DNA from 3 places in the Martinezella sp. CNPSo 3957 genome. Region 1 is predicted to be linked to each of the others. Evidence: predicted binding sites of a transcription regulator. Region 1 holds the regulator's gene; each other region holds the start of a gene.
What was found. Region 1 encodes PhoB, which activates phosphate uptake and scavenging genes when phosphate is short. Its sites were predicted from a motif close to TGTCATNNANCTGTCAT; they were not measured.
Positions count from the first base shown of each region.

Region 2: a site for PhoB is predicted at 4,450-4,466, ahead of AC13QE_RS07870 (UDP-2,3-diacylglucosamine diphosphatase). Genes of this name have one in related genera too.
Region 3: a site for PhoB is predicted at 3,271-3,287, ahead of AC13QE_RS00080 (Orn/Lys/Arg family decarboxylase). Genes of this name have one in related genera too.

Region 1 is NZ_JBXSOU010000005.1:115,415-125,032, forward strand. It holds gene AC13QE_RS14290 (O-succinylhomoserine sulfhydrylase) at 1-589, shown strand, start outside; gene AC13QE_RS14295 (DNA helicase) at 654-1,367, opposite strand; gene apaG (Co2+/Mg2+ efflux protein ApaG) at 1,979-2,371, shown strand; gene AC13QE_RS14305 (Hsp33 family molecular chaperone) at 2,378-3,367, opposite strand; gene argF (ornithine carbamoyltransferase) at 3,416-4,333, opposite strand; gene AC13QE_RS14315 (aspartate aminotransferase family protein) at 4,407-5,606, opposite strand; gene AC13QE_RS14320 (hypothetical protein) at 5,605-5,904, shown strand; gene AC13QE_RS14325 (GcrA family cell cycle regulator) at 6,031-6,567, shown strand; gene phoB (phosphate regulon transcriptional regulator PhoB) at 6,658-7,341, opposite strand; gene phoU (phosphate signaling complex protein PhoU) at 7,373-8,086, opposite strand; gene pstB (phosphate ABC transporter ATP-binding protein PstB) at 8,138-8,953, opposite strand; gene pstA (phosphate ABC transporter permease PstA) at 8,969-9,618, opposite strand, start outside.
Region 2 is NZ_JBXSOU010000002.1:549,782-559,399, forward strand. It holds gene AC13QE_RS07855 (ankyrin repeat domain-containing protein) at 1-946, shown strand, start outside; gene AC13QE_RS07860 (hypothetical protein) at 999-1,748, opposite strand; gene AC13QE_RS07865 (NADP-dependent malic enzyme) at 1,944-4,256, opposite strand; gene AC13QE_RS07870 (UDP-2,3-diacylglucosamine diphosphatase) at 4,532-5,338, shown strand; gene AC13QE_RS07875 (MFS transporter) at 5,493-6,710, shown strand; gene AC13QE_RS07880 (MlaE family lipid ABC transporter permease subunit) at 6,861-8,021, shown strand; gene AC13QE_RS07885 (ABC transporter ATP-binding protein) at 8,034-8,897, shown strand; gene AC13QE_RS07890 (MlaD family protein) at 8,907-9,618, shown strand, end outside.
Region 3 is NZ_JBXSOU010000001.1:14,854-24,471, forward strand. It holds gene AC13QE_RS00070 (hypothetical protein) at 1-276, shown strand, start outside; gene AC13QE_RS00075 (GNAT family N-acetyltransferase) at 288-848, opposite strand; gene AC13QE_RS00080 (Orn/Lys/Arg family decarboxylase) at 869-3,226, opposite strand; gene AC13QE_RS00085 (adenine deaminase) at 3,357-5,135, opposite strand; gene AC13QE_RS00090 (LacI family DNA-binding transcriptional regulator) at 5,125-6,123, opposite strand; gene AC13QE_RS00095 (ABC transporter ATP-binding protein) at 6,285-8,117, opposite strand; gene AC13QE_RS00100 (aminotransferase class V-fold PLP-dependent enzyme) at 8,150-9,346, opposite strand; gene AC13QE_RS00105 (IclR family transcriptional regulator) at 9,439-9,618, shown strand, end outside.

The sequences.
Region 1 (9,618 bases):
TGTCGTCTATTCCGCCACCAAGCATATCGACGGCCAGGGCCGTTCGCTCGGCGGCGTCATCCTCTCCGACAAGCAGTGGATCGACGAGAACCTGCAGGACTATTTCCGCCATACCGGCCCGGCCATGTCGCCCTTTACCGCCTGGACGCTGCTGAAGGGCATCGAGACGCTGCCGCTGCGCGTTACACAGCAGACGGCGAATGCCTCCAAGGTTGCCGATTTCCTCGCCGAGCAGACCAACAAGGTCGCCCGCGTGATCTATCCCGGCCGCAAGGACCACCCGCAGGCCGAGATCATCGCCAAGCAGATGAGCGGCGGCTCGACGCTGGTCGCCTTCGAGCTGAAGGGTGGCAAGGAAGCGGCCTTCAAGCTGCAGAACGCGCTGGATATCGTGAAGATCTCCAACAATCTCGGCGACTCGAAGAGCCTGATCACGCATCCTGCCACGACGACGCACAAGAACCTTGCCGACGAGGCTCGCGCCGAACTCGGCATTTCGCCGGGCACCGTGCGCTTCTCCGCCGGCATCGAGGATAGCGCCGATCTGGTCGAGGATTTCGCCCGCGCGCTCGAGCAGGTTTCCGCCTGATATCCGTCGAGCCGCCCGGATTTTCTCCGGGCGGCTCGATCGCCTTTAGACAATTGGCAGCTCGTCAGCTGGCGACCTTGAATTCGACCAGGCCGTTGTTCAGGAAGACCATCTTGTCGAACAAGTTGAGATCCAGCGGATTCGGCAGGCGAACATCCGCAAGATCGGGCACGGGCTTCAACGCGGGATCGTAGGAACGGTCGATCTGCGAGATGAAGACGACGATAACGCCTCTGGCGCGCGCAAACGTCTTCAATATCTGAACCTGGATCATTAATTCCGGATTCTCCCGCTTCTGATCCAGCAGTTGCAGAAAATCGACCACTGCCAATGTACCGGGCGCCGCCGCAGTCAGCCTTTCGACGATATAATCGGCACTGATGGCATCCGAATTATCGAATTCGAATAGATCAGCAAATTCCGCATGATCGGCACCGATCACCGGGAAACGCTCCAGAACGACCTTTTCCGTGTCCTCCAACGTGAAGAAGACACCGCGATTGCCAGCCTTCATGGCTTCGACGGCGAGCCTCAGGCTCATCAGGGTCTTGCCGTGACCGCGCCGTGCGCCGATCAGCACCAGATCGCCCGGGCTTAAACGCGAATACAGCTCGCCGACGGGCACGGCTGAGTTCGTTTTGCTTGCAAGCAAACTCCAGCCTCCGAAACCCTCGACGGCCGCGACGCGATCCAGCGCGGCGTGCAGGGGGATGTTCTGCTGGCGGGACAGGAGCCTCGCCTTACGTTTCAAATGATATACAGGGGCAGAAAGCCTCATATAAACCTCCTATTGCGAGCAATGACCGCAACCCCTCCTTATGCCAGGCGCTCAAACAGTCGGTTTGGATGTCGACGGCCCTGCATGAAATATACTTTCCCGAATGGAGGGGGGAGGCATGGGCGATGCCAGAATCAGATGATAGCCCAAATCCTCCTGCAGGGGAATCTCATCCAAGCCCTGTCGGAGGAACATATAAAAGGAATGGGGGTTATATGGCTCGGAGGTTTTGATGCCGAGCGATCAGGTTGACCATCGATCACAGAAGTCCACGGACAATCGTGGCAAGCGTTTCCTGAGTACGGAGGATGCGCCCACCTCTACTCCGGCAGATAAGATCAAATCACGGTGACCTAGGATACTTGGGGATGACTTCGTTAACCTTCAACATGAGCCGCAATAGCTGGAATCGAAACCGTCCCAACCGTTCACGCAAGATTTCATTACGTCGTTCCTTGACGGAAAGCATCGGTTATAGGATACCGCTAAATATCCTGCACTTTGCGGGAATGGTGGAAAGCGGATAATATGCCGCAAACTTGAAAATGCTGAAACGGCGATGCGGCTTCAAGGAGCGCTCGACGTTTCAGGGCAGTGGCAAGGTGTCAGGCATGTATCGCGCCCTAACACGCGACATCGAGGTGGTTGTAGAGCCGTTTTATCTGGAGGAGCAATCCGACCCGGACGATGACCGTTATGTCTGGGGATACCGCATCGTCATTTCCAACCACTCGAAGGAAGCCGTGAAGCTGGTAACGCGCTATTGGCACATCACCGACATGAACGGCATCGTGGATGAAGTGACAGGCCCCGGCGTGGTCGGGGAGCAGCCTCACCTGAAGCCCGGCGATACCTATGAATATTCCTCGGGCTGCCCACTGGATACACCGTCAGGCATGATGTTCGGTCATTACCAGATGGAAACGGACGGCGGGGAGCAATTCCATGTCAAGATCCCCGCCTTTTCACTGGATACGCCTAACCTGCTGCGTACGCTGAACTGAGCGACCTCAAGCCACCTCTATTTCCGACACTTCGAAGCGATAGGTCGTCGAGCAGAACTCGCAGGTGACGGCGATCTCGCCATTCTCCTGGCTGGCCTCAATCTCCTCGGCTGTGAAACCTTTCAAGACGCCCTTCAGCTTGTCGCGCGAGCACGAACAGCGGTCATAGACGGCCTTCGGTTCATAGACGCGCACGCCGCGCTCGTGGAAGAGGCGATAGAGAAGCCGCTCGGTGCCAACCTGCGGATCCGTCAGCTCATCTGCATCGATGGTTTCCACCAGGCTGCGCGCTTCCGCCCAGGCGTCGTCCTCGGCATGATCGCGCCCGCCGGTATCGCCATCGCCGCCATGCAGGTCCGGCTGGCGCATGCGCTCGGGCGCTTCCGGCAAGAACTGCGCGATCAGGCCGCCGGCACGCCAGCGGTGACGCGGCTTGCCGTTCTCATCGCGATCGAAGAGCTCTGCAGCGCCCAGACGCACACGCGTCGGGATCTGTTCCGACTGGCGGAAATAGGTGCCAGCGATCTCTTCGAGCGAGGCGCCATCAAGCGCGACGATGCCCTGATAAGGCTGACTGAAGCGGCCCTGATCGATGGTAAAAGCGAGCACCCCCTTGCCCAGCAGCTGCTCAGGCTCGGTCCGGCCTTCCGCAACTGCCTTTGCCAGCGCCTCTTCATTGAAACGCGCATAGGCCCGGACGTTTTCCGGCGTCGAGAAATCGGCGACCAGAAGGTCGACGGGACCGTCGCCCTTGGTTTGCACGGTGAACTTGCCTTCGAATTTCAGCGACGTACCGAGCAGGACGGTCAGGACAATGGCCTCGGCGAGCAGCCGCGCAACCGGCGTCGGATAATCGTGCCGGGCAAGGATCGTGTCCAGCAGCGGACCGAGCTGCACGGCACGGCCGCGCACATCCAGACCTTCCACCTGGAAGGGAACGACATGATCGTCACCGGCGAAATCGAACTGACCCAGCGAGGCGGCATTTTCTGCCATTAGCTTACTCCTACTGCGCCCGCGCCCTTGAGACGCGGCTTGATATCTTCAGATCGCGCCCAGGCACCAAGCAAGAATCGACTTTTGCGCATGAAGGCGGTTTTCCGCCTCATCAAAGACAACGGATTGCGGGCCATCGATCACCTCGTCCGTCACTTCCTCCCCGCGATGGGCGGGCAGGCAATGCATGAACAACGCGTCTTTGCCGGCCTGTGCCATCAAAGCCTTGTTGACCTGATAGGGCTGGAAGACGTTGTGACCGCGTGCCCGGTGCTCCTGATTCATGGAAACCCAGGTATCGGTTACCACGCAATCGGCGCCGGCGACCGCACGGTCTGCATCATGCGAGAGCATGATTTCGGCGCCCTCGTTGCGGGCCCAGTTCAGATAGTGATCCTTCGGCTCGGAACCAAGGGGTACCGCCATATTCATGCGATAGCCGAAACGGGCGGCCCCTTCGATCAGCGAATGCAGCACATTATTGCCGTCGCCCGTCCAGGCAAGCGTCTTGCCCTTAATAGGGCCGCGATGCTCTTCGAAGGTCATGATATCGGCCATGATCTGGCAGGGGTGCGTGTCGTCGGTCAGCGCATTGATGACCGGAACAGTCGCATGTTCCGCCAGCTCCAGCAGGCGGGAATGATCGGTCGTGCGGATCATGATCGCATCGACATAGCGCGACAGCACTTTCGCCGTATCGCCGATCGTCTCGGCGCGGCCAAGCTGCATTTCGGTGCCGGAGAGGAACAGCGTCTCGCCGCCGAGCTGCCGCATGCCGACGTCGAAGGAGACGCGGGTTCGGGTGGACGGCTTCTCGAAGATCATCGCCAGCATCTTGCCGGCAAGCGGCTTGTCGGCCGTGCCGGCCTTCTGCGCGCTCTTTCGGACGATCGCGTCATCGATGATGTTGCGCAGATCGGCAGCCGGAACGGCAGAGAGATCGAGAAAGTGTTTCGGAGAAGCCATGTCCTTACCTGTACTCCAGAAAAAACAATAACGCCCGCGTGGGGCAGGAACGCCCCGACAGCGGGCGTTGAATTCAAGCCGATTTCTTGGTGCGGGCAGCGCGCGCACGCTCGGCGGCGCGCTCCAGGCGAGCGAAACCTTCGCGTGCTTCCTCGGCAGTGACGACCAGCGGCGGCAGCAGGCGGATGACGTTGTCGCCGGCCGGAACGCCGAGCAGACGCTCGGCACGGATCGCCTGCAGCAGGTCCGCCTGCGGAATGGCCGCCTTGATGCCGAGCATCAGGCCTTCACCGCGAACGTCCTCGATGATGTCAGGAAAACGATCCTTGAGCGAGGCGAGCCCCTGGCGGAAGACCAGCGAGACATCGCGCACATGCTGCAGGAAGCCTTCGGCAAGCACGATATCGAGAACCGCATTGCCGACTGCCATGGCGAGAGGATTGCCGCCATAGGTCGAGCCATGCGTACCGGCCTTCATACCGGAAGCGGCTTCTGCCGTCGCAAGGCACGCACCGAGCGGGAAACCGCCGCCGATACCCTTGGCGACCGCCATGATGTCAGGCTTGATGCCGGACCATTCATGGGCAAAGAGCTTGCCGGTACGGCCGACACCGCACTGAACTTCGTCGAGGATCAAAAGCAGGCCGTGCTCATCGCAGATCTCCCGCAGCCCCCGCAGGAATTCGTTGGTCGCCGGGCGGATACCGCCCTCGCCCTGCACCGGCTCGATCAGGATCGCAGCCGTCGCATCCGTGATGGCGGCGCGCACGGCGTCGAGATCGCCAAACTCCACCTGGTCGAAGCCCGGTGCCTTCGGGCCGAAGCCTTCGATATACTTCTCCTGGCCACCGGCGGCGATCGTTGCGATGGTGCGGCCGTGGAAGGCGCCTTCGAAGGTGATGATATGGAACTTCTCGGGATGCCCCTTGGCGAACTGATAGCGCCGCGCAGTCTTGATGGCGCACTCCAGCGCCTCCGCGCCCGAATTGGTGAAGAACACCTTGTCGGCGAAGGTCACCTCCGTCAGCCGCTTCGACAGCTTCTCCTGGCCGGGCACCTCATAGAGGTTGGACAGGTGCCAGACCTTGTCGGCCTGCGCCTTCAGCTCGGCGACAAGATGGGGATGAGCATGACCGAGCGAATTGACCGCGACGCCGGCTGCGAAATCGAGGTAGCGTTCGCCATTCTCAGTGACCAGCCAGACGCCCTCGCCTCGCTCGAACCGCAGCGGAGCGCGCAAGTAGGTGTCGTAAAGCGGCGTGGTCTCGGCCATGGCCATATCTCCTGATCACAACTTTAAGGACCGATCGCTTCCATTTGATGAAACGGGTCCGAAAAAATCAAAAATGCCGCCTTGCGGCGGCTTGGGCACTATTGATGTTTTGCACCGCGATGTCAACAAAACTGCCGTTTTAGCAGGTGCGAGAAAACGCTTGCCGGCAAAAGAGATGCATCGGGCGGCGCCTATGGCAGAAATGCCACGCCCGGACAGCAAGTTGGGGAAAACCTCGAAATCGATTCCTCAAGATTCCCGCGACTCTTGTCACGGAGTCAGCCTCACACTAGGTTAAAAACCAATTGCTAGACTGCATGCGGCGGAACTAGTCACCACAATTTTAGAGCGTTTCGCGCCTCGATACCATGCGAGGCAATGGTGAGGGATTCTGCCATCGGAAACGCGACAGCGGAGACAGGGCATGAATTGGACAGACGAACGCGTCGAGAAGCTGAAAAAGCTATGGTCCGAAGGATTGAGCGCCAGCCAGATCGCTGCGCAGCTCGGTGGCGTGAGCCGTAATGCCGTTATCGGCAAGGTGCATCGCCTGAACCTCCCCGGCCGAGCGAAGGCGGGCGGCACGACAACCGCAGCGCGCACGCCGAAGCGCAGCGCAGCGGCACCTCGCGCTGCGACCTACGGATCGCGCGTTGCTACCCGCACGGTGGTTGCCCGCCAGCAGGGCGCAACCATGCTGAAGGAAGAGATCGAGATCGATTCCGTCAATGAAATCCAGTATCGCCCGGCATCGAACGTCGTCGTTCCGATCTCCCGTCGCCTCGGCCTGACGGAACTGACGGAGCGTACCTGCAAGTGGCCGGTCGGCGATCCGCTGAAGGACGATTTCCATTTCTGCGGCAACGAGAGCCCAGATTCGTCGCCTTACTGCACCTACCATCAGCGCCTGGCCTACCAGCCGGTGCATGAACGCCGTCGGCCAGCGCAACCACGCGGCTGAGACGCGCCATCGATGAGATAAAAGAAACGGGCCCTGGGGCCCGTTTTCTGTTTCCGCCGCTATGTCGAATGCCTGATCGGGTATCCCCGCTCAGGCCTCCATGGAGTAGCCCGCGCCGCGAACGGTGCGGATGACATCCTGCATATTGGAGAAATTGAGCGCCTTGCGCAGGCGGCCGACATGGACGTCGACCGTGCGTTCGTCGACGTAGATATCGTGACCCCATACGCCGTCGAGCAGCTGCGAACGCGAGAAGACGCGGCCCGGCGAGGACATCAGGAACTCCAGCAGGCGGAATTCCGTGGGCCCCAACCGCACTTCGCGGCTCTTGCGGTGGACGCGATGGGTTTCGCGATCCAGCTCGATATCGCCGCAGCGCAGCACCGTGGAGAGAACCTCCGGGCGGGCACGCCGCAGCATCGCCTTGACGCGAGCCATCAGCTCCGGCGTCGAGAACGGCTTGACGACATAATCGTCCGCGCCGGTCGAAAGCCCGCGCACGCGCTCGCTTTCCTCGCCGCGCGCCGTCAGCATGATGATCGGCAGACGCTCCGTCTCCGGCCGCATACGCAGCCGGCGGCAGAGCTCGATGCCGGATACGCCGGGGAGCATCCAGTCGAGGATCAGGAGGTCGGGGATGCGCTCCTGGAGACGCAGCTCGGCCTCATCGCCTCTGAGGATCGTGTCTACCTCGAAGCCTTCGGCCTCAAGATTGTAGCGCAGCAGAACGCTGAGCGCTTCCTCGTCTTCTACAACAGCAACTCTCGGAACCATGCGCCTATGGTCTCCTTTCTTCGCTTTCGGATTATTCCGTCACTGCGCCGACGGTATTGGCGGTATCGTCCTTCGGGCGCTCGCCTTCCGGCTGCGCGCCCGTCGCCATGTAATAGATCGTCTCGGCGATGTTGGTGGCGTGGTCGCCGATGCGCTCAATGTTTTTGGCGCAGAAAAGAAGATGCGTGCAGGTGGTGATGTTGCGCGGATCTTCCATCATGTAGGTCAGCATCTCGCGAAAGAGCGAGGTGTACATGGCGTCGATTTCCTCGTCGCGTTCGCGGATCGACACGGCCTTGTCCGGCGAGCGGGTCGCGTAGACATCCAGAACTTCCTTGAGCTGGCTCAGCGCCAGTTCGGAGAGATGCTCGATGCCGCGAGCGAGACGGCGCGGGACACCGGTGCCCTGCACGGCGATGACGCGCTTTGCGGTGTTCTTGCCGAGATCGCCTACGCGCTCCAGATCGGAGGCGATGCGGATCGAGCCCATGATTTCACGCAGGTCAGCCGCCATCGGCTGACGGCGGGCGATGGTGACGATCGCCTTGTCGCCGACTTCGCGCTCGGCATGGTCGAGAACGACGTCGTCGGAGATGACCTTCTGGGCCAGGGCAGTGTCGCTGTTGACCAGCGCGCGTACGCTATCGCTAACCATCTGCTCTGCCAGGCCGCCCATTTCAGCAATGCGGCGCGTCAGGAACTTCAGGTCTTCGTCATAGGCAGAGAGAATGTGAGTGGAGACCATTTTTCTATCCTCAAGGTGAACTGTGTGAAATGAGCCGCGCGCCTGACATCATCAACCAAAACGGCCCATGATGTAATCCTGCGTGCGGAAATCGTCGGGATTGGTGAACATCTTATCGGTGTCGTTCTCCTCGACCAGGTGGCCGAGATGGAACATTGCGGTACGCTGCGAGACGCGGGCTGCCTGCTGCATGGAATGCGTCACGATGACGATGGTGAAATTCTCCCGCAGCTCGTGGATGAGATCCTCGACCTTGGCGGTTGCGATGGGATCGAGCGCCGAGCATGGCTCGTCCATCAGGATGACCTCCGGACTGACCGCGACGGCGCGGGCGATGCACAGACGCTGCTGCTGGCCGCCGGACAGGCTCGTGCCGGCATCATGGAGCCGATCCTTCACCTCGCCCCAGAGACCGGCCTTCTGAAGACTGCTCTCGACGATATGCTCGAGATCGGCCTTTGAGCGATGCAGGCCATGGATGCGCGGACCATAGGCGACGTTCTCATAGATGGACTTCGGAAATGGGTTGGGCTTCTGGAAGACCATGCCGACGCGGGCGCGCAACTCCACCACGTCGATGCTGTCGTCGTAGACATCCTGATCGTCGAGCGTGATCTTGCCGGTGACCCGGCAGGTCTCGATCGTATCGTTCATGCGGTTGAGGCAGCGCAGGAAGGTGGACTTGCCGCAACCGGAAGGGCCGATCAAAGCCGTGACCGTATTCGCGCGGATCTTCAAATTGACGTCAAAGAGCGCCCGCTTGTCGCCGTAGAACACAGAAACGTCCTGGCCGATCATCTTGTAGGGGATCGTCATCATCTTCCTGGACAATGCTTTTTCGCTGGCGGCTTCCGTCATCATGTTCATTTCGTGCGCCCTCCCTTACCAGCGCCGCTCAAAGCGGCGGCGCAGCAGGATGGCGCCGATGTTCATCGCGACGAGGAAGAAGAGAAGCACGATGATGGCGCCGGACGTCCTTTCGACAAAGGCCCGCTCGGCTTCGCTCGCCCACATGTAGATCTGCACCGGCAGCGCCGTCGAAGGTTCGAGCGGCGATGCCGGATAGTTGGCGACGAAAGCGACCATGCCGATCAGAAGCAGCGGCGCAGTCTCGCCAAGCGCGTGCGCAAGCCCGAGGATCGTGCCCGTCAGAATGCCCGGCATCGCAAGCGGCAACACGTGATGGAAGACCATCTGCATGCGCGATGCACCAAGACCGAGCGCCGCGCTGCGGATCGACGGCGGTACGGCCCGCAGCGCCGAGCGTGTGGCGATAATGATCATCGGCAGCGTCATCAGGCTCAGCACGAGACCGCCGACCAGCGAGGCAGAGCGCGGCAGTCCCATCATGTTGATGAAGACCGAGAGACCCAGCAGGCCGTAGACGATCGATGGGACGGCCGCGAGATTGTTGATGTTGACCTCGATCAGGTCCGTCAGCCGGTTCTTCGGTGCGAACTCCTCCAGATAGATCGAGGCGGCGACGCCGACCGGCAAGGCAAGCACGAGAACGGTCAGCATCAGGTAGAACG
Region 2 (9,618 bases), on a different contig from region 1:
TAAGAACAACTGGCTCGTGCGCGAGGATGGCAAGTTCGTCGAGAACTCGCAGACCGTTTTCGACTATCAGCTTGCCTGGGCGCTGGAACATCGCATGGGCGAGCGGGTACGGTTGCTGGTGGAAAATGGTGCTGATGTTCACAAGCCTATTAACGGCAGGACTCCCTATGAGTGGGCCCGCCTAAGTGGCGATAGCAAGCTGGCGGCATACCTTATTCAGAAGGGCGCCGTCGCGGTTCGCCTGAAGCCAGAGGATTGGGCATATATTCAGATTAAGGCGGGTGACATCGACGCCGAGCAGATCATGATGATTTTCAAGCAGATGCAGGGCGGAAACAATCTTAATATCGTAGCAGCGATGCATAAAGCACATCCCGCCATGCTCCACGACGCTGCCGGGGAAAACGACTTGGAGGCCGTGCGCCGCATGCTGGTGTTGGGCTTCGACGTCAACGCGATGACGAGCCGCACACCGCTGCACGAGGCGGCATTACATGGCCATATGGAGATGGCGAAACTGCTGATCGCGCACGGAGCCGATACCACTATTCGCGATTCTAATTTTCATGCGTCGCCAATCGGTTGGGCCGAATATAACGGCAAGGATGAGATGGTCGAGTTTCTGAAAGCCCATCCGCTCGATATTTTCGCGGCGGCCACTTTCGGCCAGATCGACCAGCTGGCTGTCATTCTCGATAAGCATCCCGAGCAGGTGAATATCCGCTTCGGGGACTTCCGCTCGCATGGGCAGCCTACCGATCGCGATTGGATGACGCCGCTCGGGTTTGCCATTGTCAATCACTGCGGCGAGGCGGTGCGCTTCCTGCTGGCGAAGGGTGCGGATCGCTCGATCAGGGACGCTTCCGGACGATCTTACCGCGATCTTGCGCAGGAGGCGGGTGATGAGTCCGTCATCTCCCTGTTGCGCCAGTCGGCATCGGCATAAAACCTTGGAAGTAGCGCGGGTCAGGCGAAAATGAGAAACGGCTGGCCGCGCATTATTGCGTCGGCTGCGGCCCGGCCTCTTTGGGATGCTTGAGATCGATGCTGCCCTGGTCGGTCGCGAGGAATTGCGGGCCGACCTGGCGTACCTTATGGGCTGAGGGATCGTAAGGGCGATCCGGCGGAAACTGCTGAGGCTGCGCCTGTGTTACCTTGGGAATCGGCGCGGGCGCCTGCTTTTGTTCGAGGCTCGAATTCTTCTGAAGCCTTGGCGTCTCGATGACGGTGATGGAGCTTTCAGGCTTGGCCAGGGACTGCTCCTGCGGTGCATAGGCGTCCATCTTCGTGTGGGTATCGATCACGATATCCGGGGTTGCCGAAGCCGGCAAGCTGCAGCCGTTGCGCTGCATCGTATCCAGCAACTGCCGGCGCTGCATGGCTACGGCATCGACGCGGCCGACGCTTTCCTCGCGCTGATCCATCAGCACGGAGAGATCCTGCCGCATCTGATCGATCAATTGCCTGATGTCATCGCAGACGCCCTGATTGTCCTGGCCGCCAAATACGCCATCGTCGCCTTCGGCGCAGCCCTGGTTGCGCAGATCGCTCATCGTCCGGCGGATCATCAAGTTCTGCTGCACGATGGCGCGCGAGAGTTGGCGCGTTTCCTGGCTAGCGCCGATCACCTCGTTGATGTCGACATAGCGGCCGCGCAGTTCGTCACAGAGATCGGCCTGTGCGAGGGCCGGCGTGGCCGCCAGCAGGGAAAAGAGGGCAAGGGAAGCTTGTTTTATGCCGCGGTTCACGGTTCTGCTCTCGAAAGCGGTTTTAAGTCGCTAAAGATTACACGCTGCAGCTTAACAACGTATCCATGAAAAAGCACGGATTTCAAGAGGATTTTCGTGAAATTGCAGCTCGCAGCCGCCAATAGCCAGGAGATGGGCGGCACCGCGATTGCATGAAACGCGGTACCGTTCTGACGGCGGCTGCGAGGCGCAGGATCAGGCGATTTGTGAGGCCTCGACGACGGCGAGCGCCGCCATGTTGACAACGCCACGGGAAGTGACCGACGGCGAGAGAATATGGGCCGGAAGCGCCGTCCCGAGCAGGATGGGACCGACATGCAGACCATCGGTCATCGTCTTGACCACGCCGAGCGTGATATTGGCCGCATCGAGATTGGGGAAGACCAATAGATTGGCTTCGCCGGAAAGCGCGCTGTCCGGCATAACGTGGCGGCGCAGGCTCTCGGAAATGGCGCTGTCGCCATGCATTTCGCCATCGACCTCCAGATCCGGCGCTGCCTTGCGGACGAGAGCCAGCGCTTCGCGCATCTTGGTAGCGCTTTCCGACTCCCGGGAGCCGAAGTTGGAATGCGAGACGAGGGCAGCGCGCGGCTCGATGCCGAAGCGCTTGATTTCCTCGGCCGCCAGCCAGGTGGATTCCGCGATTTCCTCGGCGGTCGGATTAAAGGTCACATAGGTATCGGTGTAGAAAGTCGCGCCGCGCTGCGAAATGAGCAGGCTCAATGCCGAGAAATCGCGAACGTCCGGCCGCTTGCCGATGACCTGCCGGACGATGCGCAAATGACGCTCATAACGGCCTTCGAGACCGCAGATGAGCGCATCGGCTTCGCCGCGCTTCAGGGCAAGCGCGCCGATAACGGTCGTGTTGGTGCGAACGATGGTGCGCGCTGCTTCGGGGATAACGCCCGCGCGGCCGACCAGCGAGAAATAGAGCTCGACATATTCGCGGAAGCGGGGATCGTCTTCCGGATTGATGACGGCAAAATCGGTATTCGGACGGATCTTCAGGCCGTAGCGCTTCAGGCGCGTCTCGATGACGGAAGGACGGCCGATCAGGATCGGGACGGCCGTGCCTTCTTCAAGAAGAACCTGGGCGGCGCGCAGCACGCGTTCGTCCTCGCCTTCGGAAAAGACGACGCGCTTGCGCTCGGCAATCTTCGCGGCCGCAAAGATCGGCTTCATGACGAAGCCCGAGCGGAAGACGAAGCGGTTGAGCTCGTCCATATAAGCGTCGAAATCGGTGATCGGACGCAGGGCGACGCCGCTATCTGCGGCTGCCTTTGCCACGGCCGGCGCAATGCGCAGGATGAGGCGCGGGTCGAAGGGCGAAGGGATCAGATAGTTGGGCCCGAAGACCGGAGTTTCGCCGGTATAGGCCCGCGCCGCGACATCGGAAGGCTCCTCGCGGGCAAGTGCTGCGATGGCGCGCACGGCGGCCATCTTCATCTCTTCGTTGATCGTCTTCGCGCCGCAATCGAGCGCGCCGCGGAAGATATAGGGGAAGCAGAGGACGTTGTTGACCTGGTTCGGGAAATCCGAGCGGCCGGTGCAGATCATCGCATCGGGGCGGGCGGCACGGGCGAGATCCGGCATGATTTCCGGCGTCGGATTGGCGAGCGCCATGATCAGCGGCTTTTCGGCCATCTGGGCCAGCAGTTCGGGCTTCAGCACGCCGGCGGCGGACAGGCCGAGGAAGACGTCGGCGCCCGGAATGGATTCGGCCAGCACGCGCTTGTCGCTGTCCTGGGCGTACACGGACTTCCACTCGTCCATCAGGACGTTGCGATCCTTGTAGACCAAGCCTTCGATATCATGAACCCAGATGTTTTCGCGCTTGGCGCCGAGAATGACGAGCAGGTTGAGGCAGGCAAGCGCGGCTGCGCCCGCGCCGGAGGCGACGATCTTGACCTCTTCGATCTTCTTGCCGGCCAGTTCCAGTCCGTTGAGGATGGCGGCGGCGACGATGATGGCGGTGCCGTGCTGATCGTCGTGGAAGACCGGAATTTCCATTTTCTCGCGCAGGCGGCGCTCGACGTCGAAGCATTCCGGCGCTTTGATGTCTTCGAGATTGATACCGCCGAAGGTCGGTTCGAGCGCCGAGACGGTGTTGACCATCTCATCGACCGTCGGCGCTGCGATTTCGATGTCGAAGACATCGATGCCGGCGAATTTCTTGAAGAGAACGGCCTTGCCTTCCATGACTGGCTTGGAAGCGAGCGGGCCGATATTGCCGAGGCCGAGGACCGCCGAACCGTTGGAAATCACCGCTACGAGATTGGCGCGGGACGTGTAATAAGCGGCCGTTTCCGGATTGTCGCGAATGGCAAGACAGGGCGCGGCGACGCCGGGCGAATAGGCAAGCGCCAGATCGCGCTGGTTGCCGAGCGGCTTGGTGGCCTGGATTTCAAGCTTGCCGGGGCGGGGATAGCGATGGAAATAGAGCGCCTGTTCATCGAAATCGCCACTCGCCATGTTTTCGGCTTTTTTCGAAGTGTCGTGCGTATCCATCTCGCGGTCTCCATTCCTGCCTGCGCTTTGAGTCTTCTGCATACATCAATCGCTTCGCCTTCACAGTATGGAATTGAGGTCACAAAGCGTTTTTGTCGCGACAAAACTGAATTGCCTTTTTTGCAAGAATTAAGCGGCGCGCGTCCCTTGGATCGAACGGTGCGCTGGCGGCTGAGCCGTCAAGCACAGGGATTGTCATCTTCCTGAAACACGAGTCTGGTTTTGGAATAGCCAACGTAGGATAGGGCACGGACGTATAGTTCGTGAATGAAAACATGGACCCCCGGCATTTCCGAACGCTATTCATTTCTGACGTGCACCTCGGCTCGAAGGCCGCCAAGGCGGACTACCTGCTCGACTTTCTCCGTCATCACGAAGCCGATACCATCTTTCTGGTCGGTGACATCGTGGATGGCTGGAGATTGAAGCGAAACTGGTATTGGCCCCAACACTGCAACGACGTGGTCCAGAAGCTCCTGCGCAAGGCGCGCAAGGGCACGCGCATCGTCTATATCCCCGGCAATCACGACGAATTCCTGCGTGACTTCCCCGGCATGCATTTCGGCGGCATCGAGGTGGCGCAACGCGCCATGCATGAAACGGCCGACGGCAAGAAATATCTGGTGCTGCATGGCGATGAATTCGATGTCGTCGTCCGTAATGCCCGCCTGCTCGCCTATCTTGGTGATTGGGCCTATGACACGGCAATCCTGATCAACATCGGCCTTGCAGCGGTACGCCGCCGGCTGAACATGCCATACTGGTCCTTCTCGGCCTGGGCGAAGCTGCAGGTAAAGCACGCCGTCAATTTCATCGGCGAATTTCAGCGTGTCGTCGCCGAAGAGGCCAAGCGCAACGACGCCGATGGCGTCATCTGCGGCCATATCCACCATGCGGTGATCGAGGATCTCGATGGCATCCGTTACATCAACACGGGCGACTGGGTGGAAAGCTGCACGGCGATTGCCGAACACGAAGACGGCACGTTCGAGCTGATTACCTGGCAGAATATTCTCGAGACGCAACCGGTTGGCTCGGCTGTCGAGGAAATGCCGCGGGCACTCGGGGCACAGGCAGCATAATTCTGCGCCTGTTCACAGGCTTGCTAATAGCTTGTCATAATTATTGAACGCCTACAGCTTCGGTTTTTCCGAAACGGTACGGTTTGGCCATTTCTCGCCATAGTCGTATTCTCGATAGCGTGATAGGGACAAATAAGTTCCCTTCAGGTCTGTCATGATTCCCGCGATCAAGTCCTTCCAGGGCGAGGGTGCGCCTCCATATTTCCGCTTGCGCACTGCCTTGTCCTACTGCGCTCCGTTGTTCGTCAACGGAATTGCGCTCCCGTTTTTTCCCGTCTGGCTGGCGGGGCTGAATTTCAATGACCATGAGATCGGCCTGGTGCTTGCCATTCCCATGGTCGTTCGGGTGCTCGTGACACCCATCATCGCGGTGCTTGCCGATCATATGACGGAGCGGGCGGATGTGTTGCTATGGTCGGGTGCCCTGTCGCTGCTGACGGCTGTCGCGCTCTACTGGACGAGCGACTTCTGGCCGGTGCTTCTGGTCTACGGCATTCAGGGCGCCACCTACGCGCCTTACGTGCCCGTGGTTGAGTCGATCGCCATGTCGGGCGTGCGCCGCTGGGGCTTCGACTATGGCTCCATGCGGGTCTGGGGGTCGATCACATTCATCCTGTCGACCCTTCTCGGCGGCCAGCTGATCGGCATGTGGGGCGGCACCACTGTCTTGCCCGTAATGGTGGCGGGATTCATTCTGACGACGCTGATGGGGTTTTTCGCCCCGCGCATCGGGCCGACGCGCCGGCGCAACCAACCGATCAATCTGCAATCTCCGACCGGAAATCTGCGCTCGCCGCACTTGCTCATCACTATGATCGGCGTGTCGATCCAGCAATCGAGCCATGCGATGCTTTATACGTTTGCATCGATCTACTGGCATAAGCTTGGCTTTTCCGGCGCGCAAATTGCTGTTCTATGGAGCATCGGCGTCGCGGCTGAGGTGATGGTTTTCTTCCTGTCGAAGAAGCTCAGTCGGCGGTTCAGCGCCTGGACATTGATCTTTTTCGGCGCGACCATGTGTATTCTGCGCTGGATCCTGTTTCCGATCAATTTCGGCTTCTTCGGCTATTTCATCCTGCAGTGTTTTCATTCCTGCACCTATGCCTGCGTCCACACAGGCATTCAGCGTCGCATAGTGGCCTCAGTGCACGAAACGCAGGAATCATCGGCCCAGGGGGCGTATTATTTTTACAATGGCATGTTCTTAGGGTTGATGACCCTTGCATCCGGCTATCTCTATGCCTGGCTTGACCTCGCCAGTTATTATGTCATGGCCGGCATTGCAGCCTTCGGGCTGGTTATGGTCATTTTCGCCTACGGGCTGCAGGCCAGGACGCCGGCAATCGGCGGCGGCGCTCACGGCGTATCCTGATGCGGTGCAACAAATTCATTTGGATATCAAAAAGCCGTGACATAAGTTGGCGTCGGCGCGAGATGGAAATTCCACGCATAGTCGGTGTATTAAGCATTGACCAAGCGGGCTCACCGAGTCGGCGTATGTTGTGCCAGATTTGAAAGACGCATGAGTTTGAAAGCAGCCGAGCAAAGGTCCGATGCACCGAAGATCGATGATGCGCCCGAAGGCGCAGGCCATCGCTATCGGCTGCAAGGCAATTGGCGCAGCGCCAATGTGCATGGCGTGCTGCGACAAATCGAGCAGTTGTCCAGGCGCAGCTCCGGCGGCGACGTCGTGATCGATCTTTCCGGTCTTTCGGATGTGGATACGGCAGGTGCGCTGCTGATCCGCCGACTGAAAGAAAGCCAGGAAGCACACAAGGCTCGCGTTACGATCGAGGGTTCCAATCCGCATATCGACGAATTGCTGACGACTTTCGACGCGCATCCGGACGATGAGGCGGCAGCGGCGAAGCCGAGGAAATCATGGGCGGAGCGTTTCTTCGCGCCTATCGGCGAAAGCGTCTACGATATCTGGGGCAATCTCATTGCCGCCATGTATATACTGGGTTCGGCCGTGCGCGGCGGTCAGCTCAAGTTTGGCCGCGGCAGCGGCGTTTCGCCAGCCTCGATCATCAATCAGATCGATCATATGGCTGTGCGCGCCGTTCCGATCATTCTGCTGATGTCGTCGCTGATCGGCGCAATCATCGCCCAGCAAGGTGCTTTCCAGCTGCGTTATTTCGGCGCGGAAATCTTCGTGGTCGATCTGGTCGGAATCCTGCAATTGCGCGAAATCGGCGTGCTTCTGACCGCGATCATGATTGCCGGTCGTTCCGGCAGCGCGATTACCGCCGAAATCGGCTCCATGAAGATGCGCGAGGAAGTCGACGCGCTGAAGGTTATGGGCCTGAACCCCGTCGGCGTGCTCATCTTTCCCCGGCTGGTGGCGCTGACGGTGGCCTTGCCGCTGCTGACGGTTATTGCCAACTTTGCCGCGCTTTTTGGCGCTGCATTGGTGTCCTGGGCCTATTCCGGCATCACGTTTGCGACCTTCATCTCGCGCCTTCATGAGGCCGTCAGCCTTTCAACGGTCATTTCAGGCATGATCAAGGCGCCGTTCATGGCGCTGGTGATCGGCATCGTCGCCGCAGTCGAGGGCTTGAAGGTGGGCGGTAGCGCCGAGTCTCTCGGTCAGCACGTGACGTCATCGGTGGTGAAGTCGATCTTCGTCGTTATCCTCATGGACGGGCTTTTCGCCATGTTCTATGCGGCAATCGATTTCTGAGGGACGATAACGATGAGCGCGCTTCACTCGGAAATCCCGTTGGAAAAAGATGAGCAGGGCAGGGACATCGTGCTGTCGGCTCGGGATGTCACTGTGGCTTTCGGCTCGAAAGTGGTTCTCGATAAGTTGAACCTCAATATCTATCGCGGCGAAATCCTCGGTTTCGTCGGCGCTTCCGGCGCGGGTAAATCCGTGCTGCTGCGCACTGTGCTGCGGCTCCTGCCGCGCCGATCGGGCAAGATCGAGATCCTCGGCGAAGATTACGACAAGCTCGACGAAGAGGATCGCAATCGGCTCGACATGCGGCTCGGCGTGCTCTTTCAGCAAGGTGCACTGTTTTCCTCGCTGACGGTCAAGGAAAACATCCAGGTACCGATGCGGGAATATCTGGACCTGCCGAAAGAGATGATGGACGAGCTTGCGCTGATGAAGATCCGCATGGTGGGTCTCGCCGCTGACGCAGCCGACAAATATCCTTCCGAGCTTTCGGGCGGCATGATCAAGCGCGCGGCGCTGGCGAGAGCCCTGGCGCTCGATCCCGACCTCGTTTTCCTCGATGAGCCGACCTCGGGCCTCGATCCGATCGGCGCGTCGGAGTTCGACGAATTGATTGCCAAGCTGCGCGACACGCTGGGCCTAACCGTTTATATGGTGACACACGACCTCGACAGCCTGTTTTCCGTCTGTGACCGTATTGCTGTCCTCGGACAGAAGCGGGTATTGGTGGAAGGCACGGTTGAGGACATGCTCGCCTGTGATGACCCCTGGGTGCAATCCTACTTCAGGGGCAAGCGCGCACGCTCGATCGTGCCGCGCGAGGACATCAGAGGGCACAACGACGACAAAGGCGCAGGCGCCCACAGCCGCGAGAAGTGACTGGAGACAATGGAAACCAAAGCCAATTATACGATCGTCGGGTTCTTCACGCTGGTTGTCATCGCTGCCGCCTTCGGCTTCGTCTACTGGATGGCGGAATACGGCCGGGGCGGTCCGATGGTCGAGCTCGTCGTGCGCATTCCGGGGTCGGCAAATGGGTTGAGCGTCGGCTCGCCGGTCCGTTTCAACGGTATTCAGGTCGGTTCGGTGCAGGGCCTTTCGATCGATGCCGACGACCCGAACTATTCTCTCGCCTTCACGCAGGTGCGCGCCGATGCACCGGTCTACACGTCGACCAAGGCCATTCTTGAGATCCAGGGCCTGACGGGTGCTGCCTATATCGAGCTTTCCGGCGGCCGCAACAGCGACGAAAATATCCTCAAGCGCTCGATCGACACGGGCAAGCGAGCGGTATTGCTCGCAGACCAGTCGAGCGTGACCAACCTGTTGACGACGGCCGACAAGATCCTGAACCGCGCCAACGACACGATCGGCGACATCCAAGGCTTCGTCTCGGATTCGCGCGGGCCGCTGACGGATACCGTGCGCAATGCGCAGAAATTCTCCAAGGCCATCGCTGACAATTCCGACAATATCGACAAGTTCCTGGCAAGCGTCGGCCAGCTTTCCGATACCTTCAAGACGGTCTCGGTCCGCGTCGACTCGACGTTGGATGCGATCGAAAAGCTGGTGCGCGCTGTCGATGCCCAGAAGGTCAACG
Region 3 (9,618 bases), on a different contig from region 1:
GAATTGTCGGAATTCGAACATGCGCTGGCGAAGCTGTCTGACGGCTATTCGGAGGGGCGTTTTCAAGATCGCCTCTGGGGTGTGACGGTCAAGCGATCGGCTGACGGGAAACGGATCTGGCTCTACGGCGAGGAGCTTGGCGGGACCGATGTCGTTAGCTTCAATCTCTATGTGCTCTCGGGAGCCAGCCTCACCCTCAAGCCTTGCGAAATGTCCTCCTCGAAAGTCGTGGATTTCGTGCTGGGTTTCAGGCCAGCTCAAACGCAGCCGGTATAAGCCCCTTTGCTTCAGCGGGTGGAGAGCGGCGGCGGAGGCGGCTGCGTGGTGGAGCCGGGACCGAGCGAGCGCTGGACCATCACGGTATCGGCCCAGCGGCCGTAACGATAGGCAACGGCTGGCAGAAGGCCGACGCGAACGAAGCCGAAGCGCTCGTGCAAGGCCAGCGACGCCGAGTTGTCGGCATCGATATAGCCGATCATCTGCCGGAAACCGGCAGCGGCACAGGCGTCGATCAGCCCGCGCATCAGCAGGCTCCCGACACCCTGGCCGACATGGTCGTGATGCACATAGATCGAATGCTTGACGGTGTAGCGATAGGCCGGCCGCTTGCGGAACAATACCACATAGGCATAGCCGACGACCTTCTCACCCTCGATCGCAACGACATGCGGGAAGCGTTTGTCCTTCAAATTCTTGCGCCGTTCGCGCAGATCGTCCGGCTGTGGCGTGTCGCTATCATCGACCCCGGCCTCGACGCCGCGGTGAATGTGGCGGCGATAGATTGCCAGCATGGCATCGACGTCGCTCTCCCGGGACGGGCGAACGATGATTGTTTTATCCTGCTTCATGACCAATCCGAATTTCCAGCTTATTCCGCGACAACGTAGGTATAGAGCCGGATTTTGCCGGATGCATCGATCTCGCGATAGAGCCCCTGGATCTCCACCTCGAAGCCCGGGAAGGTGTTGAAGCAGGTTTCAAACATCTTGAGATAGTCGATCATGGGCTTTGCCTGCTCCGTCAGGCGCTCGCCCGGCACGATGGTCGCAATACCCGGAGGATAGACGACGAAGGGTGTCGTTGCGATGCGGCCGGCGATAGCGTCGATCGGCAGATAGTCGACATCGTTGCGAACGAGGCAACGTGCGGCATCGTGCGGCGACATGGCGATCGGTGGCAGGTGTTCGGCGGAAAACTGCTTCGTCTGCAGCGCGCTGACATCGGCCTGGCGGAAGAAATTGTGCATTTCAGCGCAGAGATCGCGCAGCCGCACGCCCGCATAACGGCCCGGACGGCGGCGATAGAATTCCGGAATTGCCTCTTCCAGCAGCGCATTGTCGTCATGAAGCTTCTTGAAGGCGACAAGGCCGCTGATCAACGTGCCGGCCTTGCTGGCTTCGACACCGGGGGTAAGGAGGAAAAGCAGCGAATTGAGATCGTTCTTTTCCGCAACGATGCGGTTTTCACGCAGATATTGCGCGACTACGGGCGCCGGTATGCCGTGTTCCGTGTATTTCCCCGTTCGGCGATCAAAGCCCGGTGTCAGCAGGGTAAGCTTGTTCGGGTCCGTCATGGCAAAACCCGGTTCCATGCCGGAAAAGCCGTGCCATGCCGCATCGGGCGTCAGGTGCCAGAAGGCGGGATTGGTGGCGAGCTGGTCGGTTGCGACGCTTTCCCACGGCACGTCATGCACGGCGCCTGGGCTCGCCACATCCGGGATTGCCACCCGATCCGGCACGAAAGGCTCGAAGAACCAGCGTCGTTCCGGGCGATGCTCCTTCTCCTCGAATTCGCGGCGCACGGCACGGATCTTCTTGCGCAGCTCGATGCCGAGACGGATCGTGTCGTCCCAGAGCACTTCGCCCGAGCGGCCCTTCATCATCTGCGCGCCGACGTCGAGCGAGGCAAATAGCGGATAGAAGGGCGAGGTCGAAGCGTGCTGCATGAAGCTTTCGTTGAAGCGCCGGTGCTCTACGCGGCGCTTCTGGCCGGTAATGTGCCGGTCTTTCATGTGGATCTGCGAGGCCTGCGAGAAGCTTGCCAGCTGCTTATGGGTGGATTGGGTGGCGATGATGCCCGGCGCATCCGGGCCGAGGTCGGAGAGGCCCATGGCAAAGCGCCCGGCATAAAGCGGATGAAACTTCATGAAGCCGGCCCAGGCCTCGTCGAAAAGGATGTAATCGCAGAGATGGCCGATCCGCTTGAGGATCATCTCGGCATTGTGGATGGTGCCGTCGTAGGTGCACTGTTCCACGACCGCGACGCGGAACAGGCGAGGCTTCTTGTAGGCCTCCGGATCTTTCACCAGCGGATGGGTGCGGATACGCTCGCGCAGCGCGTCCTCGTCCATTTCAGCGAAATCCATGGGACCGATCAGGCCATAGAGATTGCGTCTGGTCGGCAGATAGACCGGAATGCCGCCCGAGATCATTAGGGCGCCGTGATGGGCGGCCTTGTGGTTGTTGCGGTCGAACAGCACGAGATCGCCGTCGGTCACGAGCGCCGAGAGCGCGACCTTGTTTGACGTGGAGGTGCCGTTCAGGACGAAATAGGTCTTCTCGGCGCCGAAGATCTTGGCTGCTTCCTTTTGCGCGGCAAGCGCAGGTCCCTCATGGGTCAGGAGGTCGCCGAGATCGAGCACGGAATTGTCGAGATCGTCGCGGAAGACCGCTTCACCCAAATGTTCCATAAAGACCCGACCGATGGGGCTGCGGCTATAGAAGATGCCGCCATTGTGCCCGGGGCAGGTCCAGAGGTGATTACCCTCCTCGGCATAATCGACGAGAGCGCCGAAGAACGGCGTCTTCAGCGTTTCGGCATATTGCTTGAGGCGGCTGATGAGGCTCTTAGCGATGAAAGCGGGCGTTTCTTCTGACAGGAAGACGTAGCCGTCGATAAAATCGAGGACTTCGACCGGCACATCCTCGAAGCGCTTGCGACGGATCAGCAGGATGATGGGGAATTCGAGGCCGCGCCGGCGCATGAGGTTGATGAGAGAGGCTGTCTTGCCTTCAAGACCCTTCTTGCCCCAGTCGACCAGCATGCAGCCGATGGCGGCATCGGTCTGCACGGCGATCTCGGCGTCTTCGAGATTGCGCGCGCGCACCACCTCGAAACCGGAGCGTTCGATCTCTTCGACGATCTGATTGTAGCGGGCACCCTCCAGATCCTCATTGTCAAAGGTTGGCGTCGCGAACAGAAAGTTGAAACGTCTGAAATAATCCATCTGGGTACCCGCTCCTGATTTGGCATGAGGTGTCGGCGTATTTCATGACATGGATGTGACAGAATATAGAACGTCCACTGCGGTTCGGATGTTCTCCTAAATCGGCAATAATACCGTTTGGCCGGTGACTTCAGTTTCGGCTTGTAGCCAGAAGCGGTCTGATGTCCTGGGTCGTTCCGTCGGTCAGCCCGAGATCGGTGACATGCGGGCCGGGGTTGCAGGCGAGGCTTGCTCCGACGACTGCCTTGAAAGTGCGAATGGGCGGCATCCAGTCAGCGATGGCGTCGGCCGCCGCGCGCAGCCTGGCGAAGTCGTCGGCCACGTCCTTTGCGGGCGCATCCGACAGCAAGCCGCAGACGGGCAGGGGAAGCACTGCCGTCACCTTGCCATCGGCCGCCGTCGCCATGCCGCCGCCAGCCTCAATGACGGCATTGGCCGCCGCAGCCATATCCGCCGGATCGCGGCCGAAGATCGTGAAGTTATGGCTGTCATGCGATATCGTCGTTGCCAGAGCACCGCGCCAATGGCCCCAGTCCTCCAGGATGCCGATGACGGGCGTCGGCTCTTTTCTGCCATGGCGGTGGATGACGGCCATCAGGAGCATGTGATCAGGCAGAACGAGCTTGCCGTCTTCGACTTTGACGGCCGCCTCTCCCCATTTTGTAAACCGCGGACTGACGACGGTGTTCACCCTTGCCTCAGTCATACCTGGCAGAGTGATGGTGAAATCGGTGGCGGAAAGTTTCTCAAGCTTTACGGTGTCGCGATAGGCATCCGAGGACACGCTCGTGCCTCTTCCAATAATATTGCCGCCTCTGGCAACTTCACGCCCCGATGCATAGACGCGGTCGACCACGATCCTTTCCAGATCGGAGAGGATGACGATGTCGGCGCGGCGGCCGGGCGCGACCAACCCCAGATCATAACGGTTCAACCACATAGCGGCGTTGAGCGTGGCGGCGCGGATGGCATCGACCGGCTTCATGCCATAGCCTATGAGGCGCCGCAGGACTGATGACATCGCGCCGTCATTCACGAGGTCGTCGGGGAAGACGTCATCGGTGCAGATCGTCAGCGTTTGCGGCAGATGAGGCAGCTTTTTCAGGGCCTCGACAACGCCGGGCAGGACATAGTCATGAGAACCGCGCAACTCGATGGTCAGGCCCGCCCGTAATTTCGCCAGCAAGTCCTCGCCTGAGGTGAGTTCGTGATCCGATTGGATGCCTGCGGCAACAAAGGCCTGCAATTCCGCGCCTTCGAGGCCGCGAGCATGACCGCAAACGCGCTTGCCGCTCGCAAGTCCGGCCTTGAGGACGCTGCGCATCGGCTCGCTTCGCTCAAGAACCCCTCGCATGTTCATCACTTCGGCGACGCCGGAAATCTCCGGCCAGCTCAGCATGATCGCCATTTCGTCTGAGCGGAACTCCGCGCCGGCAAGTTCCAGGCCGGGCGCCGAAGGCACGCAGGATGGCGCCAGGGTGAGGAAACGCAGCGGCAATTGCCGTGTTTCTTCCAGCGCCCATCGAATGCCGTCGAGGCCGGCGACGTTGCCGATTTCATGCGGGTCCCAGCAGACCGTCGTCGTGCCCTGGGGAACGACCGTTTCGGCATATCGCCTCGGCGTCACCATCGAGCTTTCGACGTGCATATGCGTGTCGATAAATCCGGGCGTGATGAAATGTCCCGAAGCATCGACAATCTGGCTTGCGTCCTTCCGTGTCCCCCACGGATGAACGCTTGCGATCAAGGGGCCGACAAGGCCGATATCCGCCGGCCTCATTTCCGAAGTCGCGACATCGACGAGCGTTCCGCCGATGATGAGTATATCGAACGGCTCAAGCCCCAACGCCGCCCGCACGGCACGGTCGCGCAATTCGGACGAATGGAGGTCTTGGGGTTCATTCGGCATGCCTGCCTCCCTTGGCAAAGGCGGATGGGCGCGCGGTGGATTGTCGCACGACGAGTTCCGTCGGGAATATCCCGCTGGTGTCGGTTTCTCCGGCAACGAAGGCGAGCGCGTGGTTCGCCACCGCTTCCAGATCCTGCCGGACGGTCGTAAGCGGCGGGGAGACGATTTGAGCCCACATCAGATCATCAAAGCCGGTGAGCGACATGTCTTTCGGAATGCTGCAGCCTCTGTCTTTGATGGCAATGGCAAAGCCGACGGCGAGGGCGTCATAGGCGGCGGCGCAGGCTGTAAAGTGCTGTAGATCAAGCTCGCGGCCGAGGGCGCTGCCGGCTTCGAACGTTGCATCGCTGTGTCGCAAAGTCGGTTCGATCCCTGCCTGGCGGAAGATTTCGCACATTCCGTCGACGCGCTCGCGTGCCACCAGCGAATTTTCCGGACCGGCAAGGATCAGAAGCCGGTCATGACCGAGCTCGAGCAGATGGCGGGCGATGAGACGTCCACCCTCGCGATGATCGCTGGCGGCGACATTGCCTGTTGTGGCGGCGCTGTCGATGACGGCGGCGGGCACCGGGGCATCTGTGGGCGCAATGGTCGTGCCGCGCGTCGGTATCACGATCAGCGCATCAACGCCGCGGGTGATCATGGTCTTGATTTCGAATTCCTGCTGCTGCGGATCGCCCTGACTATCACCGATCAGAACGGCAAGACCGCGCCGCTTAGCAGCTCGTTCGATGGCCTGGGCAAAAGCGGGAAACAAGGGTTGGCCGATATTCGGAACCAGCAGACCGACCGTATTGCTCTTGCCGGTGCGTAGAGCGCGGGCCGCTTGGTCAGGCACATAGCCGAGCCTGTCCGCTTCCTGGCGAATCTGTTCCGCAAGGGCTGATGACACCCGCCCCGTGCCACGCAGCGCATTCGAGACCGTTGCCGTGGAGACACCCAGCTTGATTGCGATTTCCCGAATTGAAGAAGGGCGTGTCTGGCTCATCCAAGAGCGCGCTCCGGTTTCTTGATTAAACGATTAATCAAGGCGGCGTGCTTTTGCAAGAGCGTCTTTCGCTACGCAAGGATGAAGCGCGGTTTCACCGGTATTGGCGCCCGCTCAAGCTGGCGATGACGAAGGACCTTCCGGTCGATCGGATTGCGGTGTCAGACGGCAACCAGATGGCTGGAAGAGACTGCTCGATACTCGCGTGGCTTGACCAGATAATCGACGGGCCGGATCGGGCTCTTCAATTCGTCGCTCGTCGCCATGCGCTTCTCACGTCGGCGATCGGGGTCCGGCACCGGAACGGCCGCCATCAGCTTCTTCGTGTAGTCGTGCTGCGGATTGCCGAAGACGGCGGCGCGGGGGCCGATCTCGACGATTTCGCCGAGATACATGACGGCGACGCGATGGCTGACGCGTTCGACCACGGCCATGTCGTGGGAGATGAACAGGAAGGAAAGGTTGAGGCTCTGCTGCAGGTCGAGCATCAAATTGATCACCTGTGCCTTGATCGACACGTCGAGCGCTGACACGCTTTCGTCTGCAACGATCACCTTCGGCTGCAGGGCCAGGGCACGGGCGATGCAGATGCGCTGGCGCTGGCCGCCGGAGAATTCGTGCGGGTAGCGGCTGGCCATGTCGGGCGTCAGCCCCACCTTGCGCAGCATATCGGCGACGATCTCTTTCGCCTCCCTTGCCGTTCCCATCCTGTGTTCGAGATAGGGCTCGGCGATCGCCTGACCGACCGTCATGCGCGGGTTGAGCGAGGCGAAGGGATCCTGGAAGATCATCTGCACGGATTTGCGTATCTCGCGCATATCCCGCTTGCCAAGCGAGAGCACATCGCGGCCGTCGACGATGACGGAGCCGGATTGCGGTTCGATCAGCCGCATGATCGCACGCCCCGTCGTCGATTTACCGCATCCGGATTCACCGACAAGCGACAATGTTTCGCCGGCAAAGAGATCGAACGAGACATTTTCGACCGCATGCACGCGACCTTTGAGCTTTCCGAAGAGGCCCGAATGGATGTCGAAGCGCTTGGTGAGGTTCTTCACCTGCAGCACCGGCTTTTCCTTTGCGACCGTATCCGGCACCTCGGCAGGCGTGTCGGACTCTCCCGTTGCCGTATTGACGACGGGGAAGCGCAGCGGCCGTTCATAGGATTGCATCGAACCGAGCACCGGCACAGCTGACAAAAGTGCGCGGGTATAGGGATGCTGGCCGCGATGGAAGATGTCGGCCGTCGCACCCGTCTCCACCTGCTCGCCGCGATACATGACGACGGTGCGATCGGCGATCTCCGCGACCACACCCATGTCATGGGTGATGAACAGGACGGAGGTTCCTTCTTCGTCCTGCAGCAACTTGATGAGGTCGAGGATCTGGCCCTGGATCGTGACGTCGAGGGCGGTAGTCGGCTCGTCGGCGATCAACAGCCTCGGCCTCGAGGCGAGCGCCATGGCGATCATGACGCGCTGGCGCATGCCGCCGGAAAAGCGGTGCGGATATTCATGAAAGCGCGATGCGGCCGAGGGAATGCGGACCTTCTCGAGCAGCCGGATCGTCTCGGCCTTGGTGTCCGCGGCCGACATGTCCCTGTGGCAAAGCAGGGCCTCGGAAATCTGGTCACCGATGGTGAAGAGCGGATTGAGAGAAGTCATCGGCTCCTGGAAGATCATCGATACGTCGTTGCCGCGCACCTTGCGCATCTCATGCTCGGGAAGAGACAGCAGGTTGCGGCCGCCGAGTATGATCCTCCCCTCAATGCGGCTCGAATCGCTCTGCAGCAACCGCATGATCGAGAGCGAGGTGACGCTCTTGCCCGAGCCGCTCTCGCCGACGATCGCTACCGTCTCGCCCGGCGCAACCGAGAAGGAAATATTGCGCACGACGGGTCTCCATGCGCCATCCATCAGGAATGAAGTGGTGAGGTTCTCGACGGAGAGGATGGGTTCGGCGGCCCCTGCGGCCTTTGCCTGCGACGTGCTCATGCTTGCTCCCTTCTTAGGATTCCTGCCACAGCTCAGTCCGGCCAATTCAGCACGCTGTCGAAGCGATGCCGGCTGCGGTTTTCGATCGGCGTCGCGATGATCTCGTTGGAGGCACGTGCCTTGTCGAGTTCCTCGGCAAGCCGGGTCGCCACGATCGCCTCCTGGCCGGGATGCAGGTTGCATGGGTCGAGATAGAAATAGTGATGCTCCACCTCATGGTCCCGCACGATGACCGGCGGGTTGCCGCGGCCAAGCGCCGCCGCAAGATCCCAGGCGGTGATATGCGCCTCGGGCGCCGAGATGATGACCCGCATGCGGTCGAGCGGGTTGTTGGTGGGATCGGGCTCGATCAGGGCGGTGACACCGGGGCGGCCGTCGAGAGTTCGCTTCCATAGGTTCAGATAGCCGGTCTCGCGTTCGCGGATGCCGGCATGGTCCCGCTTTTCCCAGGCCTCAAGCGCCGCCATCGTGCCATAGATGCTTTCCTTGCCGACCTTCATGCCGCGGCCGATGCCCATATTCTGCAGGAAGGCGTTGCGCACCAGCTCTTTCCTGCCGGCAACGATGCCGGAGGTCGGGCCGCCGAGGAACTTATGGCCGGAATAGAGCACGACATCGGCGCCCTGCGCCAGGAAGAGCTTCAAGTCATATTCCGACGCGGCATCGACGATGACGGGCACGCCCTTGGCATGGGCAATCTCGACGAATTCGGTCAGATGCAGCAGGCCGTAATCGACCACATGATGCGATACGACGTAAACGGCTGCCGCCGTCTTCTCGGTTATGGCGTTTTCCATATGGAAGCGATGCGTCGATGTTGCCTGACCGATCAGCATGACCTTGCCGCCGGCAAGGCGGATCGCCTGATCCACTGGAGCGCCGTAGCTCACCACATGGCCCATCTGCACGATGACTTCGTTCTTGTCCGGTGCGGCATCAGGCAGCCTCTCTATGGAGAGCAGGTTGTTGCCGGTGATGGCGCCGGCGACAGCGAGGCTGATGCCGGAGGAGCAGGATGCCGTCACGAAGCCTGCCTCGCCGCCCGTGAGCCGCGCGATGACGGCGCTGGCCTTGCGCTGAAGGTCGTTGATCTCGACGAATTGCGGCAGGATCGCCGCCATCGCCGCAATGGCTTCGGGCACGACGATCGATGCGCCGAGGCTCGTCATGGTGCCTGATACGTTGATGACGGGCCTCAGGCCGATCTTGCTACGGATATCATCGGACATTCTATCTCTCCAAAGTGACGACTGCCGATTGTCATCGACAGTTATACCATAGTAATGTAATAGCTTCTCGAAATTTCACGAGGAGCGTTGATTTGGACGCCAACACCCTATCCGCCGCACCCCCTGAAGACGCCGATTCGATCGGGGAAGCGGAAACGAAAGGCGCGCGCCGTTCGCGCGTGAGCGGCATCGACCGCGCGCTGCAGGTGATCGATTATCTCTATGAAACCGGCGCGCCGGCTGGCGCTTATGCGATTGCCAAGGCGATCAAG